3 regions of the Pseudoalteromonas sp. DY56-GL79 genome follow, and region 2 is predicted to be linked to each of the others. Evidence: predicted binding sites of a transcription regulator. Region 2 holds the regulator's gene; each other region holds the start of a gene.
What was found. The regulator FliA, encoded in region 2, starts transcription of late flagellar genes. The targets are predictions, from matches to a motif close to CTAAAGNTNNNNNNNNNNNNGCCGATA.
Positions count from the first base shown of each region.

Region 1 (5,206 bases), on a different contig from region 2:
GGTATTTATGCTTCAACTTTCGCAGCAACAACAAACAGAATTACAGCAAAAATTGAGCAACGATGGGTTTGCACGGATTGAAAATATTCTAGACGATACAAACGCTCAACAACTACATGAGTGCCTCTGTAACCTCGACTACCAGCTCGCACTGTTTCATAACGGAGCAGCCAAGTCAGTCAAAGACAGTGATATTCTTGCCTTAACACCGCAAGAGCAGCAAGCCTTGCTTGAAGATATACATAGCTATGCATCACGTGGTGTTGGTTTTATGTATGGCCGCCACTCCATAGACTCCACAAGCCCTGACGCTCTGCAAAGGCTATACAATAACCTCAATAGTAGCGATGTACAGTCCTGTTTTTCCGCTATCTCTGGACTGAACATTATCCGTACCTCTGCCCAAGCAACACGATTTATTGGTGGTCAGTATTTAACTCGACATAATGACATTGTTGAAGCTGAGGGCCGGGTTTATGCTTATGTACTCAGCCTAAGCAAAAGTTGGCACCCTGACTGGGGCGGGCTACTGCAATTTTTTGAACGCGATGGCACACCCACTAAAAGTTATGCACCTAAGTTCAATTCACTGGTGGTTTTTGATGTAAGTAAAATTCATTCTGTGACTTACGTCGCACCATTTGCAAAAGCGCCGCGACTTTCTGTAACGGGGTGGTTTAGAACAATAGACACATAAGCTCAAACCGTGCCTATTGTTCTAGGTGTCTATTTTATTAATATTTTTCGCTTATCTTTTCAATGGTTAAGATCAGCGCAAGGCCAGCGATGGCAAGTGCAATACATGCCAGCGTATTTGGGTCTTGACCATACAGCGTACTGTATTGCGCAGGCAAAATATTGGCCTGACTCAATGGCTTTTCTATACCACTGGAATTCACGTAAGTCGTAAGCACTTGTTTCCAAGGCCACAATAAATTAAGCGAGCCCAGCAAAAAGCCAGCGAGTAGCGAAAACGTTACTTGTTGATAGTGCGCCAATAGCCAGCTGAGTAGGCGCGAAAACGACATTAACCCTACAATACAACCTAGTAAGAATAAACTCACTAAGCCAAATTCAAGCTGGTTCACCGCACTAAGTACATGGCCATACATACCCAGTAACAGTAGGATAAAGCTCCCTGAGATCCCAGGTAAGATCATCGCGCAAATGGCGATAGCACCTGAGATAAAAAACATCCAATGAGATGCTTGCGCTTCAGCTGGTGAAAGGGAAGTAATAGCAAAGGCTACGATAGCGCCAACTGCGCAGGCAATAATATTTTGGCCACTCCAATGAGAGACCTGTTTTGCAACATAAACAAAAGAAGCGACGATAAGACCAAAGAAAAATGACCATACCAGTGTTTGGTGTGCTTCCAATAAATAAGTGATCACCTTCGCCAAAGACGCTGCACTGATGAGCAAACCAGAAAATACCGCCAGTAAAAAGCTACCATCAATGTACTGCCAAGTTGCTTTTAGGCCATCACGGCGCAATGTACTCAAAGCCTGTAAGTTCACACTTTTGATGGCATTTAAAAAACGTGCATAGATGCCAGTAATAAAAGCAATGGTGCCGCCAGAAACACCCGGGACAACATCCGCAGCCCCCATTCCGGCCCCTTTTAAAAACATAAAGAGATAGTCTCGTTTGCTATCTTTATACTGCACAAATTTCTCCTTTCATTTCCACTGCCGAGCAGTTTAACTTAAAACGCTAAAAAATAGCGACAGCTAAAGCTTTCGCTTAACTGGTCGATAACCAATTATGATATTTTACGCGCTTGTACCATGATCATCAGAACGCTTTTATTACTTATTGCCGCTTTACCCGCGACGACTTTTGCAGCTGAACATATTGATGCAGCACCGCTTGGTTCTCTTTATCAGCAAGACGCTAATCGTTTCTACGAGCCATCGCAATTGATAAAACTGGAAAGCGAAAACGAAAGCTTTTATGTATTTCATCAAGAGTATATGGCAGCCGCTCGTGAAGGCATCGTGATCTTATTACCAGACATGCAAACTCCGCCGCTCAATAACAGCGGCATAAGCTTTCTTGCAAAACGCTTAAGCGATGATGGCTACGACACGTATACCCTTACTCCGCCGGACCTGTCTTATGCACCGAGTCTACTGGAGCAAGACATCGCGCTCCCCGATACTGAAAAACCGGCTCAGCAAACGCTTGCACCTATTTCAGAATCTAATCTCGACGAATATAAAATGGCCTTGATCAGCCGCTTTGAGGTGCTTTACAACACGCTGTCCATGACTCAAACAGAAAAGTTGGTGGTTGTCGCATTTGGTAATAGCGCAGGCTTGTTTGGAGAGCACTTAGCAACCCTGCCCAATCTACGTATCGATGCCTTTGCCGTTGTTAGCCCACAACTGCCTAATGCAACGCGGCAAAAGCACTTGGCATCCAACCTTTCTCTGATAAGCCCTGCTCTACTGGATGTTTACTACAGTTTTGACAATCCGATTGTGGTCGACAATACGCCAGACAGAGCGCGCTGGGCGAGAAAAAACAGTAAATTTGATTATCGCCAACGAGAGCTTTTTGGAGAAAAAACCGATCCGCTCCAACATCAAAGACTCAGAAAAGAGTTACTCGGTTTTTTGCGCGTTTTATAGTTTTTCAGGTTAGCTCTTTTTTAAATATTCATAGGCAGACTGAATGTCTTGGCTTTTGCGCTTTGCCACTTCCATCATATGCTTAGGTAATCCCTGAGACACCAATTTGTCAGGGTGATGCTGCGACATCAGTTTGCGGTATGCTTTTTTGATTTCACGTTCATTCGCCCCTTCACTCAATCCCAGTACAGCCAACGCTTTAGCACGGTTTAAGCCGTTATCTTGTGATGTTGGTTGACGGCCGCCCTGTTGCTGGTGTTGATGTTGCGATCTCCCAGACGCCTGAGAGCGACGAAACTCAAATTCTGCTTGATAGCGCTTAAGCAAGAACAAAAAGTGGGTTTCTGCGAAGCCTAAATACTTACTCACCTGTTTAAGTAAGGCCTTCTCCGCATCAGACACATGCCCATCACAAAATGCCATTTGAATTTGAATCTCTAAAAACAGCTGCCTCAAGTCATAGCGTCTAGCAAAGGCTTCTTTAAAATCGGTAACTGCTTCTTTTATCGAAAAATCGCTGCTTTTGCCCGCTGTAAACGCATGTTGTGCTTCTTTTCGCTCTTCACCCTGCAAGCCCATTTCGCTCATAAACGCAGACGCGGCTTGAATGTGGATTTCGCTGACTCGACCATTAGACTTGGCAATATGTCCCATCACAGAAAAACAGCTGGAAAAGAACAAGGCTTGGCGCTCATGCAGATCTTCACCTTTCATGAAACCTTGAAAGCCACCGACTTTATCAAAATCCTGACGCAAACTTTTATCAAATAAATGGCCGAGATAAAAACCTAAAATAGCGCCTAACCAACGACCAAATAAAAAGCCGAAAATTGTGCCTAATAATTTACCCCACATCGCTATACCCTAACTTTTCGTTGATCATTTTTAGTCGCTCTGGCGTGCCAATGTCGTCCCATGCACCCAAATACAGTTCAGTAGAAACTTTATGCTGCTCAAGCCCACTACGCAGCAGTGGCCCTAGTTTTATAAAGCCAGCCCCAAGCTCGGCAAAAAAACTTTGGTGATATTTACCAATACCGGACAAGGTATACTTTTGCTGATTGAGCGGCTGATGGGCAAGGCAAAAATCGCCTTCAGGATTATGTTCGGGGTTTTCTACCAACACAATGTGCGCTTCGCAATGACCCTCAACTGTACTGCCGAGCTGTAACTGCATTAAGCTGCTGACATCATAGTCCGTAAAAATATCGCCATTGAGTACAATAAAGCTGTCATCCTGTTCACATAACATCGGCAGTGCTTGAATGATGCCACCTGCGGTTTCTAATCCACCTTCAGGTTCATCACTGTACTCAATATTGACACCGAAATGACTACCATTGCCGAAATAGTCTTTTATCACCTGACCTTGCCATGCAAGATTTATCACGATATCGCAGATCCCAGCCGCTTTTAAGCGCTCGATATGATGCTCAAGTAGTGGCTTTCCTGCGACGTTAAGCATAGGTTTTGGTTGGTTCGCGGTCAGTGGCATCATGCGTTTACCACGACCAGCAGATAAAATTATCGCTTTCATTGTTACTTCTATTTTGTGCCTAATTTAGCCTGCGCTTGAGGCATTATGTCATTCTCCAGCCAGCTTGCAAGCCACTGAAATTCTCTATACTTATTCGCTACTTCAACGAGGTAGCGTAACGTTGGCAAAATATTTTCTAAGTACCCGCCTTTGCCGTCTCGCTGCAATAGGCGAGTAAAAATCCCGGCAGCTTTAAGGTGCCTTTGCATCCCTGTTAAGTCAAAGTAATGTTGATAGGTGCTAAAATCCATACCGTCTAATAAATTAGCCGCTTTTAAACAATCAAAGCTATATTGCTTAAGCTCAGTAAACTCATGAACATCAAGGCGAGTATAACAATCCCGCAATAGAGAAACCGCATCATAAGTGACAGGTCCTTGTACCGCATCCTGATAATCAATGAGATACCACTGAGACTGATGACATATCAGGTTGCGACTATGAAAATCTCGATGCATCGTAACCTGCGGCTGGCGAATCATCGCATCAACGAGTTTCAACTTCACATTATGCCATTGCACTTGTTGATATTCGGTGGGCGTTAAACCAAGCCATTTTGTTACAAGCCACTCGTAAAAAATATGAAGTTCCATATCAACGAACTCAGCATCATAGGGCTTCATCCATTCACTCTTTGGTGTTTTGGCGATTTCTGGAATAAGCGCTATCAGCGCACGATAATCCTCTAGCCGAGAAGGCAATGCCAACCTATCGGCCAAATGCTCAGAGCCTAAATCTTGTAACAGTAACAGCCCTAGCTCTTCATTACTCGCAAGGATTTGTGGAACATTAAGCCCCTGCTCTGCAAACACCGTATTTAAACCAATAAAAGGGGCATTATCGAGTTTATCGACTGGTGTTTCCATTAAGATCCACGACATCGTTTGTCGTTTAACGCGATAATAACGCCGGAAGCTGGCATCCGAGGTGATAGCCTCACACGTAAAATCGTCGCTATGTATTGCCTGCTGTATAAACTCGACGCGCTGGTTTTGACTATTCATGGATTTACTATTACACCTTCTACTTGTAA
Region 1 covers NZ_JANHZS010000003.1:185,033-190,238, forward strand. Annotated here, with positions in the region: gene NO992_RS03355 (2OG-Fe(II) oxygenase family protein) at 8-697, shown strand; gene NO992_RS03360 (DUF368 domain-containing protein) at 735-1,670, opposite strand; gene NO992_RS03365 (DUF3530 family protein) at 1,791-2,636, shown strand; gene djlA (co-chaperone DjlA) at 2,646-3,491, opposite strand; gene murU (N-acetylmuramate alpha-1-phosphate uridylyltransferase MurU) at 3,481-4,173, opposite strand; gene NO992_RS03380 (aminoglycoside phosphotransferase family protein) at 4,182-5,177, opposite strand.
Region 1: NO992_RS03365 (DUF3530 family protein) is a predicted target of FliA. The motif match lies at 1,734-1,760, and genes of this name have one in related genera.

Region 2 (5,206 bases):
GGTACCTTAATCTCTAATACGGTACCAACCCCCAATTCTGATTGGATATTTACCGAGCCATTCAATTGAGTGATCTTCGTTTTAACAACGTCCATCCCAACACCACGACCAGAAATGTCTGAGATTTGTTCTTTTGTTGAAAACCCTGGTGCGAAGATCAAATTATAGGCTTCGGTATCGGACAGTCGGCTTGCTTGATCGGAGTCAATCACGCCTTTATTTATAGCAATTTTTTTGAGCTTTTCAGGATCCATACCGGCGCCATCATCTCGAATCGTGAGAAGAATATGATCTCCCTCTTGAGATGCTGATAATGTGACCGTACCCATTCTTGGTTTGCCCGACGCTTCACGTACGTCAGGCATTTCAATGCCGTGATCTACTGAGTTTCTCACTAAGTGGACCAATGGATCTGCAAGCGCTTCAACCAAGTTTTTATCTAAATCCGTTTCTTCGCCTTGTAAAACTAGGTTGATTTCTTTTTTCAAGCTGCGAGCAAGGTCTCTCACTACTCGAGGAAAGCGACCAAATACCTTTTTGATTGGCTGCATCCGTGTTTTCATCACGGCGCCTTGCAAATCAGCAGTGACTACATCAAGGTTCGAAATAGCTTTACCCATGCTTTCGCTGTTGGTGTTATTCGCTAAGCTAACCAAACGGTTACGAACCAATACTAATTCGCCAACCATATTCATGATTTCATCGAGACGTTTAGTATCAACTCGGACCGTGGTCTCAGCTTGTGCCGCAGGTTTCTTCGCAGCGGCTGGTGTGGAAGCTTTTGCAGCCTCTGGCTCTTTTTGCGGTGCAGGAGTCGCAGGCTTAGCTTCAACTTTAGGCGCAGGCTTCGGAGCGGGTTTCGGCGCAGGTGCGGCTTTAACAGGCTCAGGTTGAGCAGGTTTAGTCTCTGAAACCTCTACTGGCAATTCACCTACCGCTTTAGGTGCACTGCCTTTACCATGAAGCTCGTCCAGCAAAGCTTCAAACTCATCGTCGGTAATTTCTTCGTCGCCAGTAGACCCACTTGGGGCTGCTGGTGAGGTTGATTTAGCCTTAGGTTCACTCGCTTCTGGGACAACAGCATCTTCCGCATTTGGTGCTCCACCGAATTTACCAACACCATGAAGTTCATCTAAGAGGTTATCGAATTCGTCATCGGTGATATCACCATCATCTGCGGTTGATACAGCTTCAGGTTTAGTTGCAGGAGCAACAGCAGGCGCATTACCTGAACCGTGCAATTCATCTAAAAGATTTTCAAATTCTTCTTCTGTTATCTCATCGATGCTAGAACCGCTATCATCGCCTGAACCAACATCGGCGTCGAATAAAATATCATCCGCACTTAAATCTGGCACCACAGGTTCTGGCTCAGAAGCAGGTTCGTCAATCACTTCACTGACTTCGTCTTCAGATGCAGGCTGGCTAAGTTTGTGGAGTGTTTCAAGCAACACAGGATCGGCCGCTTCTGGTTCCTCACGGTTTTGAATACAAGCGAACATTTCGTTGATCGTATCCAAAGATTGCAAAATAACATCCATCAGTTCGGAAGTTACTTTTCGTTGCCCTTGTCGTAGTACATCAAACACGTTCTCCGCACCGTGACAGGCATCGACCAGTTCGGTCATACCTAGGAAGCCAGCTCCACCTTTTACGGTATGGAAGCCACGGAAAATCGCATTGAGAAGTTCTTTATCTTCGGGATTATTTTCTAGTTCAACAAGCTGTTCAGATAACAGTTCTAATATTTCGCCTGCTTCAACAAGAAAGTCCTGCAAGATATCTTCATCGACTTCAAAGCTCATACACACTCTCCAACTAGAAGCCTAAACTAGATAGCAAGTCATCGACTTCGTCTTGACCAGAAACCACGTCATCTCGCGATTCAGCGTCAATAATTGGACCTTCAGGTCCAGACAATTCATCACTGATAGTCTCAGTTGTTTTTATTTCGTTTTCATTCGCTTTCACAGCAGTTGAAGGCGCTTCATCTGAAGTACCAAAAACAGTCAGGAGGTGAATGAGACTATCTTCTACTTCTCTCACAAGCTCAATGACGCGCCGAATAACCTGCCCAGTCAAATCCTGATAGTCCTGAGCCATCAGCACATTAGTCATTAAACCTTGTAATTCGTCTGTACGTGTCTTTGAAGTCTGCATAAAGCTGTCGAGATCATGACACAGAGATTTAAACTCACCGAGTTGAATGTCTCTGCTCATCAATCGATCCCAAGTGGGCTTTATTTGCGCTAACTCATCCGCTAGATTCTGCGCAAGAGGTAAGCTTTCTTCGACCGCGTCCATCGTTTTATTAGCAGCGCTTTCTGTCATTTCCATAACATAATTAAGACGCTGCTTGGCGTCAGGTATAGCCTCTGTCGTGAGATCTGAGAGTCGAGTATCGAGCTCAAAGTTCTTCAAGGACTCGTGTAATTGGCGAGTTAGCTTTCCAACTTCTGCAAATAACTCCGATTGCTCTTTGTTAGCAGCTTCTAAAATCAGCTGGTCAGCTTTTTCTTGTTCACCTTGTTCTAGAAGCTCAACAAGTTGCTTAGCTTGTTCAAGTGTAATTTGAGGCGCAGCATTTACAGACATAGGCCATATCCCCTTGCTGTTAGCCTAGTCGCTCAAATACTTTTTCAAGCTTAGTTTTGAGCGTACCCGCAGTAAACGGCTTAACAATATATCCGTTCACCCCTGCTTGCGCTGCTGCAACAATTTGTTCTTTTTTCGCTTCTGCGGTAACCATCAACACTGGAATGTGCTTAAGCTTTTCATCTGCGCGTATTGCACGAAGCAAATCAATACCTTGCATGCCCGGCATATTCCAATCAGTTACTACAAAGTCAAACTCCTGATTTTGTAGCATCGGAAGTGCTGTACTACCATCATCAGCTTCTTGAACATTGGTAAAGCCTAAATCTCTTAATAGGTTTTTGATTATTCTTCTCATAGTAGAGAAATCATCAACCACGAGAATCTTCATGTTCTTATCCAAAACTTCCTCCAGTGAGGTTCGAACCCAACTATTTTATGTACTCTAATTTATCCAGTCATTGATTTTAGCTTTAAGCTTTATCATTGCCTGACCGTGAATTTGGCTTACTCGAGATTCACTGACATCAAGGATGGCACCAATCTCTTTTAAATTCATTTCGTCGTTATAGTAAAGTGATAAAACCAGAGCATCCCTTTCGGGTAACGCTTTGATAGCATTTACTAAAGACTCGTTAAAACGTTCATTTTTAACGTTATTAAACGGTTTGTCTAGCGCAAAATCGCTGTTTGCTGGGGTTATCACGTCTTCATCAACCCCAAGATCCTCAATCCCGATGACTTTACTTGCATTTACATCATGTAAAATATGATGGTACTCATCTAGAGATATATCAAGTTTTTCAGCGATTTCAGTGTCTTTTGGTTCTCGACCAAGGAGAGATTCGAGCTCAGATATAGCTTCTGCAACCATTCTGCTATTTTTGTGAACAGAACGAGGCGCCCAATCACCACGACGGATTTCATCCAGCATTGCGCCTCGAATACGGATCCCGGCAAAGGTCTCGAAACTAGCGCCTTTAGTTGCATCGAAATTTTTAGATGCTTCAATCAACCCAATCATACCTGACTGGATCAGATCGTCGAGTTGCACACTTGCCGGAAGTCGAGCAATCAGGTGGCACGCCACTTTTTTGACAAGTGGAGCATGCCGTTCAACCACCTTATGAATGTGGTCTGAAGTTTGATATCCCGCAGCTCTATTGACCGGAGAAGCCATAATCACCCGTTTACAAGTTGTTCAATGAAAAATTCTAGATGACCGGAAGGTTGATGCGGAATTGGCCATTTCACTGCCTTAGCGGCAAGTCCCTTAATCGCAATCGCCGCAGGAGAACTCGGAAATAAATCCACGATAGCTCTTTGTCTGCGAGAAGATTTACGCATGTTTTCGTCAAACGGTACGGTGGCCACTAATTCCAGTGCTACATCAAGAAAACGGTCTGTAACTTTTGAAAGTTTAGCAAATAATTCTTGCCCTTCACGCATACTGCGGACCATATTGGCAACAATTTTAAAACGATAGACACCATGCTCTCTGCTCAAAACTTTGATCAACGCGTAAGCATCTGTAATAGAAGTCGGTTCATCACACACCACAACCATCACATCTTGTGCAGCTCGAGAGAAGCTCAGAACCATATCTGAGATACCAGCTGCGGTATCAACAATTAATACATCAAATTGCGTGTTAAGCTCGCTAAATGCACGAATAAGTCCTGCATGCTCTGCGGGAGTCAGCTCTACCATACTTTGAGAGCCTGAAGTCGCCGGTACAATTTTAATTCCAGCGGGACCTTCTACGAGAATCTCATCTAGTTCACATTCACCCGACAACACGTGTGACAGATTCTTTTCTACCCTTAGACCTAACATCACATCACAGTTTGCCAAGCCCAAGTCCGCATCTAAAACGAGAACTCGCTGTCCTTGTTGGCCCATAGCGATGGCAGTATTGAGCGAGACGTTGGTTTTACCCACCCCACCTTTTCCACCGGTCACGGCTATTACTTTTACACCCTGGTTGCTATTTTGACTCATTCTACGCAGGCCACTTGCTTGATCTAAAACTGTGTTAATCATACATTCCTACTGACTCTGACGCTACAGGTACACGTCGAGAGTGCTGTGCTTTTATTCTTTTTAAATACAATTGCTCAGCCTTTTTTACTAGCTTTTGAGCATTTGCTACGCGAATGTCTTCTGGCACTCGCTGACCGTTGGTAAGATACCCTATTGGCAAGCGATTTTGAATCGCTATGCTAATTATCTCACCTAAACTTAGACTTTCATCAAGTTTTGTGAAAATACAGCCACTTAAATTTACTTTTTTGAAGTGTCTTACTGTTTCTTGTAACACATTCATTTGTGCTGTCGCACTCAATACTAAATAGCTGCGAATATCTACTCTCGCGCTACGCATAAGTGTATTTAACTGTTCAGTTAAGCGCAAATCTCTTTGACTCATTCCCGCTGTATCTATTAATACTAGACGCTTATTGCGTAAATGATAAAGCACTTCTGCAAGTTCATTTGCATCTTTAACTTGCTTAACCGGACAACCAATGATTCTACCATAGGTAGCTAACTGCTCGTAAGCGCCAATTCTGTAGGTATCTGTCGTTATTAACGCCACTTTATCTGCACCGTA
Region 2 covers NZ_JANHZS010000002.1:154,955-160,160, reverse strand. Annotated here, with positions in the region: gene NO992_RS02090 (chemotaxis protein CheA) at 1-1,805, opposite strand, end outside; gene NO992_RS02085 (protein phosphatase CheZ) at 1,819-2,595, opposite strand; gene cheY (chemotaxis response regulator CheY) at 2,615-2,998, opposite strand; gene NO992_RS02075 (RNA polymerase sigma factor FliA) at 3,041-3,775, opposite strand; gene NO992_RS02070 (MinD/ParA family protein) at 3,778-4,638, opposite strand; gene flhF (flagellar biosynthesis protein FlhF) at 4,631-5,206, opposite strand, start outside.

Region 3 (5,206 bases), on a different contig from region 2:
GGTAGTGTAGTAAGCCAGTTTTTAAAAAGTGATACACAACAAGAAAAACAATCAAACTTATCAACTACTACATTATATGTAGGTAATCTACCATATCGAGCCAACGAACATGTTGTCCGCGAACTTTTCGAAGAGCAAGGGCAAGTATTTTCAGTTCGTCTACTTAAGGATAAAAACACAGGCAAACGACGTGGTTTTGGTTTTGTTGAGATGTCTAAGCAAGATGCAGAAAAGGCGATTACTCAACTCAATGAACGTGAATTTCAACAGCGTACATTAAAAGTAAGAGAAGCAAAGCAAAAGCCTGAAAGTGAGATGGATCACTCACCCGCTTAATTAATCTTTATTTAAATTAATAATAGAGATTGCTTCTTTATTACCTATTACTGGTGCCGTTGCATAGAAACGTACTTCCGATGCACTCGGCACCTTTTCCCCTACTACTATTTGACTTCCCAGCAATGACACTGCGCGATTGGCTATTGCTTTGCCTGAATCAACCAGCTCAACATGCTTCTGTAAGCAATTCTTGATATCGTGAGCTATCAAAGGAAAATGTGTACATCCCAACACTAGCCTATCAACAGTGGCAGGAATGTTAAGCCGAGCTATTTCCGCGCAAAGTGCATCTTTATCCAACTCGTTATGCCAATAAAAGTACTCAGCGATCCTTACAAGCTCCGTTGAATGCAGAGTTTCAACTTTACAACCTGAGGTAAAATCCATGATGAGCTTATGCGTATAAGCATTATTTGACGTTGCAGGTGTTGCCAATAGTGCGATGTGCTTGGTCTTTGAACTAGACGCAGCAGGCTTAACAGCGGGAACAACGCCTATAATTGGAATATGGGTATGTTTTCTGGCTTCTTCTAATGCGTATGTTGAAGCGGTATTACATGCAATAACGATAAGATCAACATTGCCCAAGCATTGCTGTTGCCAACAAATAAGCCCCTTGATACGTGATTTGATTAGCTCTTGAGGCTGAAGGCCATATGGGAGAAAAGCGTTGTCCATAACATAACTAAATGAAACACCCTGCAAACATGCCTTTAAGTGCGACAGCACACTGGTGCCACCGATCCCTGAATCGAAAACCAAAATATGCGACAAACTTCATACCTCAAATCAAAGAAGTATGAAGTTTGCCATGAGTCCTCGCGAAAATAAACTGGCTTAGCTTGTTTGTTTTTGCTCTACTTGCTCTTTATTTAGTTCATTCAGTTTACTAAAAAAGCTACTAGCATAATCCAGAAACTCATTTAGTCTCGACCGACCTTCATTCATCCAAGCAAGCAGGTTTGGCAACTCCTTATCGGCATTGAGTCCCTTAGCTTGTTCTTGCATATCTGCTAACTGCTTATTGAGTGGCATAAATGCCTTCTCTAACTCCTTCATTGGATTGCCTTGCTGATATTGAGCAATCGCAGCTGACGTTTTACTTTGTCTTAGATCCATCGTGAAATTAGTGATCTGATCAGAGTTTAAGCTAAGCGACTTTGCCAAATCGAAAGCTTCATCGTATTCGCCACCGAAAAAAGAGTCACTGACATTGCGGATATCTTCCATCATATCGTTAATTGCCTGCTGCTCCTCTTCGTTCAACTCACCATTTACCTTAATTGAGAAACTGACCTCATGAGAGGACTTAGTGCCATATGCCATGCCATAATCATTACCTTTTTGTGCAACACTCGCAGCGGCTCCCTGAGAATACGCATCGGAGAATGAAATAACGACTTCATCCCCTTCAGCAGTTGTAAATGCATATTCAGCCTGATTAGAGAGACTCGCAAACTGTGCGGCACTGATCGCTAATGCCTTTGGCGATTTTTCTTCAAACAGCTCTTTTTCAAAATCATCTAAACCTTTAAAAATCCCTTCTCGTGACTTTTCAATACCATCTTCGATGTCGGGATTGAAAGCGCCCATGCCTTTTAACTCTTCGCTGGCTTCATCAATCCCCTGTAACACGCCCTTACGTGCCCCATCGAGCATGGATTTCAATTCGTCATCATTTTTGCCGTCGACTTTGGCTTTCTTCACTGCACCCTGAACAAAATCGAGTACATTTTTGACAATAGATTCAAAATCAAATAGTGGCTTGTCTTTTTTATCTTGTGTCGGTTTCTCAATCCCCAACGCTTCTGCTAGCTTATCATCAAGAATTTTAGCCGCTAGCTTAGATTTATTCCCCGCATAGCTGTCTGAATTAATTTGGATGTTTGGTCCTATCCCTTTGCTCTTTCCAGGCTTATGCTGCATCGCTGGATTGAGCAACTGATTTAATTGCCCGATTTTCATGGTATGCCCTCCAATATATTAGTTAGATTATCGGCATATTTGCGCAAAGCTAAAGTATAATGATTAAAAAAACAGCAAACCAGACGCATCAGTGATGCTAGACTGGACAAATTAGCAACGCTCCCTAAAATAGCGCCTCTTAATTCAACATAGATGGTTTTAGCATGGCAGTAATAAAAATTGATGATTCAGCATACGAGCAACAGTTAGCAGATAAAGCTGAGCGTATCACAACACAATTTGCACAGTTTAATGCACCAGCACTTGAAGTGTATGAGTCTGCAACTCGCCATTACCGCCAGCGCTGTGAATTTAGAGTATGGCATGAGGGTGAAGATCTGTTTCACATCATGTTTGACCAGCAAACAAAAGAAAAGATCCGTGTTGATAGCTTTGATCCTGGTGCGCTGCTTGTCAATGAAATGATGCAGGTGATGATACATCAGCTGAAAGGCAACGAAATATTGCGTCGTAAACTGTTTCAGATCGACTATCTCACTACGCTGAGCGGTGAAGTACTGATCAGCTTACTTTATCACAAGCAGTTAGATGAAGCGTGGCAAACTGCCATGCAGACATTAAGAACCGAGTTGCAACAAACCTACAAAGTTGATTTTATAGGTCGTGCTAGAAAACAAAAGATTGTGTTTGGCAATGACTATGTAACTGAAAAGCTAAGCGTTGACGGTAAAGAATATATTTATCAGCAGGTTGAGAACAGCTTTACGCAACCGAATGCACAAGTGAATCAGAAAATGCTAGCTTGGGCGCAGTCCATTAGTGAACCGCTAAGCAACGACCTATTAGAGCTTTATTGTGGTAACGGTAACTTTTCAATCGCATTGGCAGGCTCATTCAATAAAGTGCTGGCTACTGAGATCTCTAAATCATCAGTAAAGTCTGCACAATTTAATATTGCAGCAAATAAAGTCGATAACTTAGATATTATTCGCATGTCGAGTGAAGAGTTTACACAAGCCATGAAAGGGCAGAAGTTTTCTCGATTAGATGGTATTGATTTACAGTCCTATGATTGCCAAACGATTCTTGTCGACCCGCCTCGTGCTGGTATGGATGAATTGACCTGTCGCTTAGTTAGCAACTACGACAACATTATTTATATCTCATGCAATCCAGACACGTTAGAGCGTGATTTAGCCTTGTTATGTGAAACACATAAAATCGCACGTATGGCGATTTTCGATCAGTTCCCCTATACCCATCATATTGAATCTGGCGTTTACTTAGTGCGAAAGTGATCTCTAACGATTACGACTGGCTGCCATCGCTTTGATAAGTGCTGGCAGTTGAGTTTCGCTAAAGACTTGAATACCGGATTGCTGCAATAAAGACGCCGTCAGCCCCTGCCCTACTATTTTTTTACCTGTATGACTACCATCGTAAATCAGATTGCTACCGCAAGACGGACTGGACTCTTTTAACAACGCAAACTTTATATCGTGCTGAAGACAAGCCGCTAGCGCTTTTTTAGCACCGAGTTCAAACGCAGAGGTAAAATCATCCCCTTGTTTACTCAAAACTTTACCATCTACTATTTCAGCCGATGGACGAGGTGTTGGTAAACCACCTGATACTTCAGGGCATAGCGGTAAGACCCAATTTTTTTGCCGCCAATACTGCAAGGTATTGTCTTGAAGGCTTTGTGAAGAGGCGTCATACCTCACCGGATAACCTAATAAACAACTAGAAACTAAAATCTTAAACATAAAAAAGCCCCGCAACAATTGCAGGGCTAGTCTAATACAAATTAGGTTTTATTTCTTTGCTAAATAATTCACCAAAGCAGCAATTTGCTCAGGCTTAGTCGTACCAGACTCACGAAGCAATAGCTTGTATTTACCGTTTACCACGAACATTGGTACCCCTGTTAGCGCGCCTTTATCAGAAAGGGTCTTCTGCATACGCTGCATTTTTGATGTTTTGGTACGAACGGAGAAACTAGCATAAAGTTTATCAAATTTCTCTTCTTCAACACCTTGCGCAATAAAGATATCTTTTACATCAGCAAGTTCATTGATTTTTGCACGCTTGCCATGAATGTGATTAAACATGGCTGCAATTATCTTGTCTTTTTGAGGCAGCACTTCTGCAGTTGCAAGTGCTTGCGCCAACACCTGTTGGATCTCAGGCTCCCTTGGACCAACAAAATCTATGTGACTCTTTTTAAACTTAACGCCCTCATCTAGCTTTGGTTTAACGTCAACGATTAAATTTTCCATTGCGTTACAGGCTGGACAATAAAAAGAAAAATACTCCATTACCTCAGGCTTTTTCGTGCCACGCTCGGCAATAACTTCATAATGTACACCTTCTTCAAATGGCGCAGCCTGAGCAAGAAGAGGAAGCATTAGTGCAACCGCTAAGCCTTTTAATACTTTCAACATACTAACTTTCTCCAGTCCTTATTTTTTTAATAGATATGCGATCAATTCATCAAGCTGCTCTTGGCTCTTGATACCTTTCATTTCGATTCTGTATTTGTCGTTTACGATAAAAGTTGGAACGCCTGTAAGCGCACCCGCTTCAGAAAACTTTTCTTGTGCTTTAAGCATGTTATTTTCAGCACTCACTACTGGCATGCTCGTTACAGCCTGATCAAACTTTTCAGCAGAAATCCCATTTAACTCCATTAGCGTTTTCAAATCTTTAATGTCTAACAGTTTGTTTCTTTCAACATGAATAGCATTAAAAATCTTCTCAGCAATCACATCCGCTTTGCCTGCTTGATCAGCAATAATATAGGCATAGCTTAGGTTGCTCTGCGTTTCTGTAGGAACGCCTCGCAGGAAGTTCACATGGCTTTTTTCAAAGTACGCCCCCTCAGGTAAGTTCTTTTCAATCGCTTTTGCAATTGGCTCAAAGCGGAAACAGTGAGGACAGT
Region 3 covers NZ_JANHZS010000037.1:52,255-57,460, reverse strand. Annotated here, with positions in the region: gene NO992_RS21875 (RNA-binding protein) at 1-336, shown strand, start outside; gene murI (glutamate racemase) at 337-1,113, opposite strand; gene NO992_RS21865 (DUF5610 domain-containing protein) at 1,177-2,304, opposite strand; gene trmA (tRNA (uridine(54)-C5)-methyltransferase TrmA) at 2,469-3,563, shown strand; gene NO992_RS21855 (DUF523 domain-containing protein) at 3,567-4,031, opposite strand; gene NO992_RS21850 (thiol:disulfide interchange protein DsbA/DsbL) at 4,080-4,709, opposite strand; gene NO992_RS21845 (thiol:disulfide interchange protein DsbA/DsbL) at 4,728-5,206, opposite strand, start outside.
Region 3: NO992_RS21865 (DUF5610 domain-containing protein) is a predicted target of FliA. The motif match lies at 2,333-2,359, and genes of this name have one in related genera.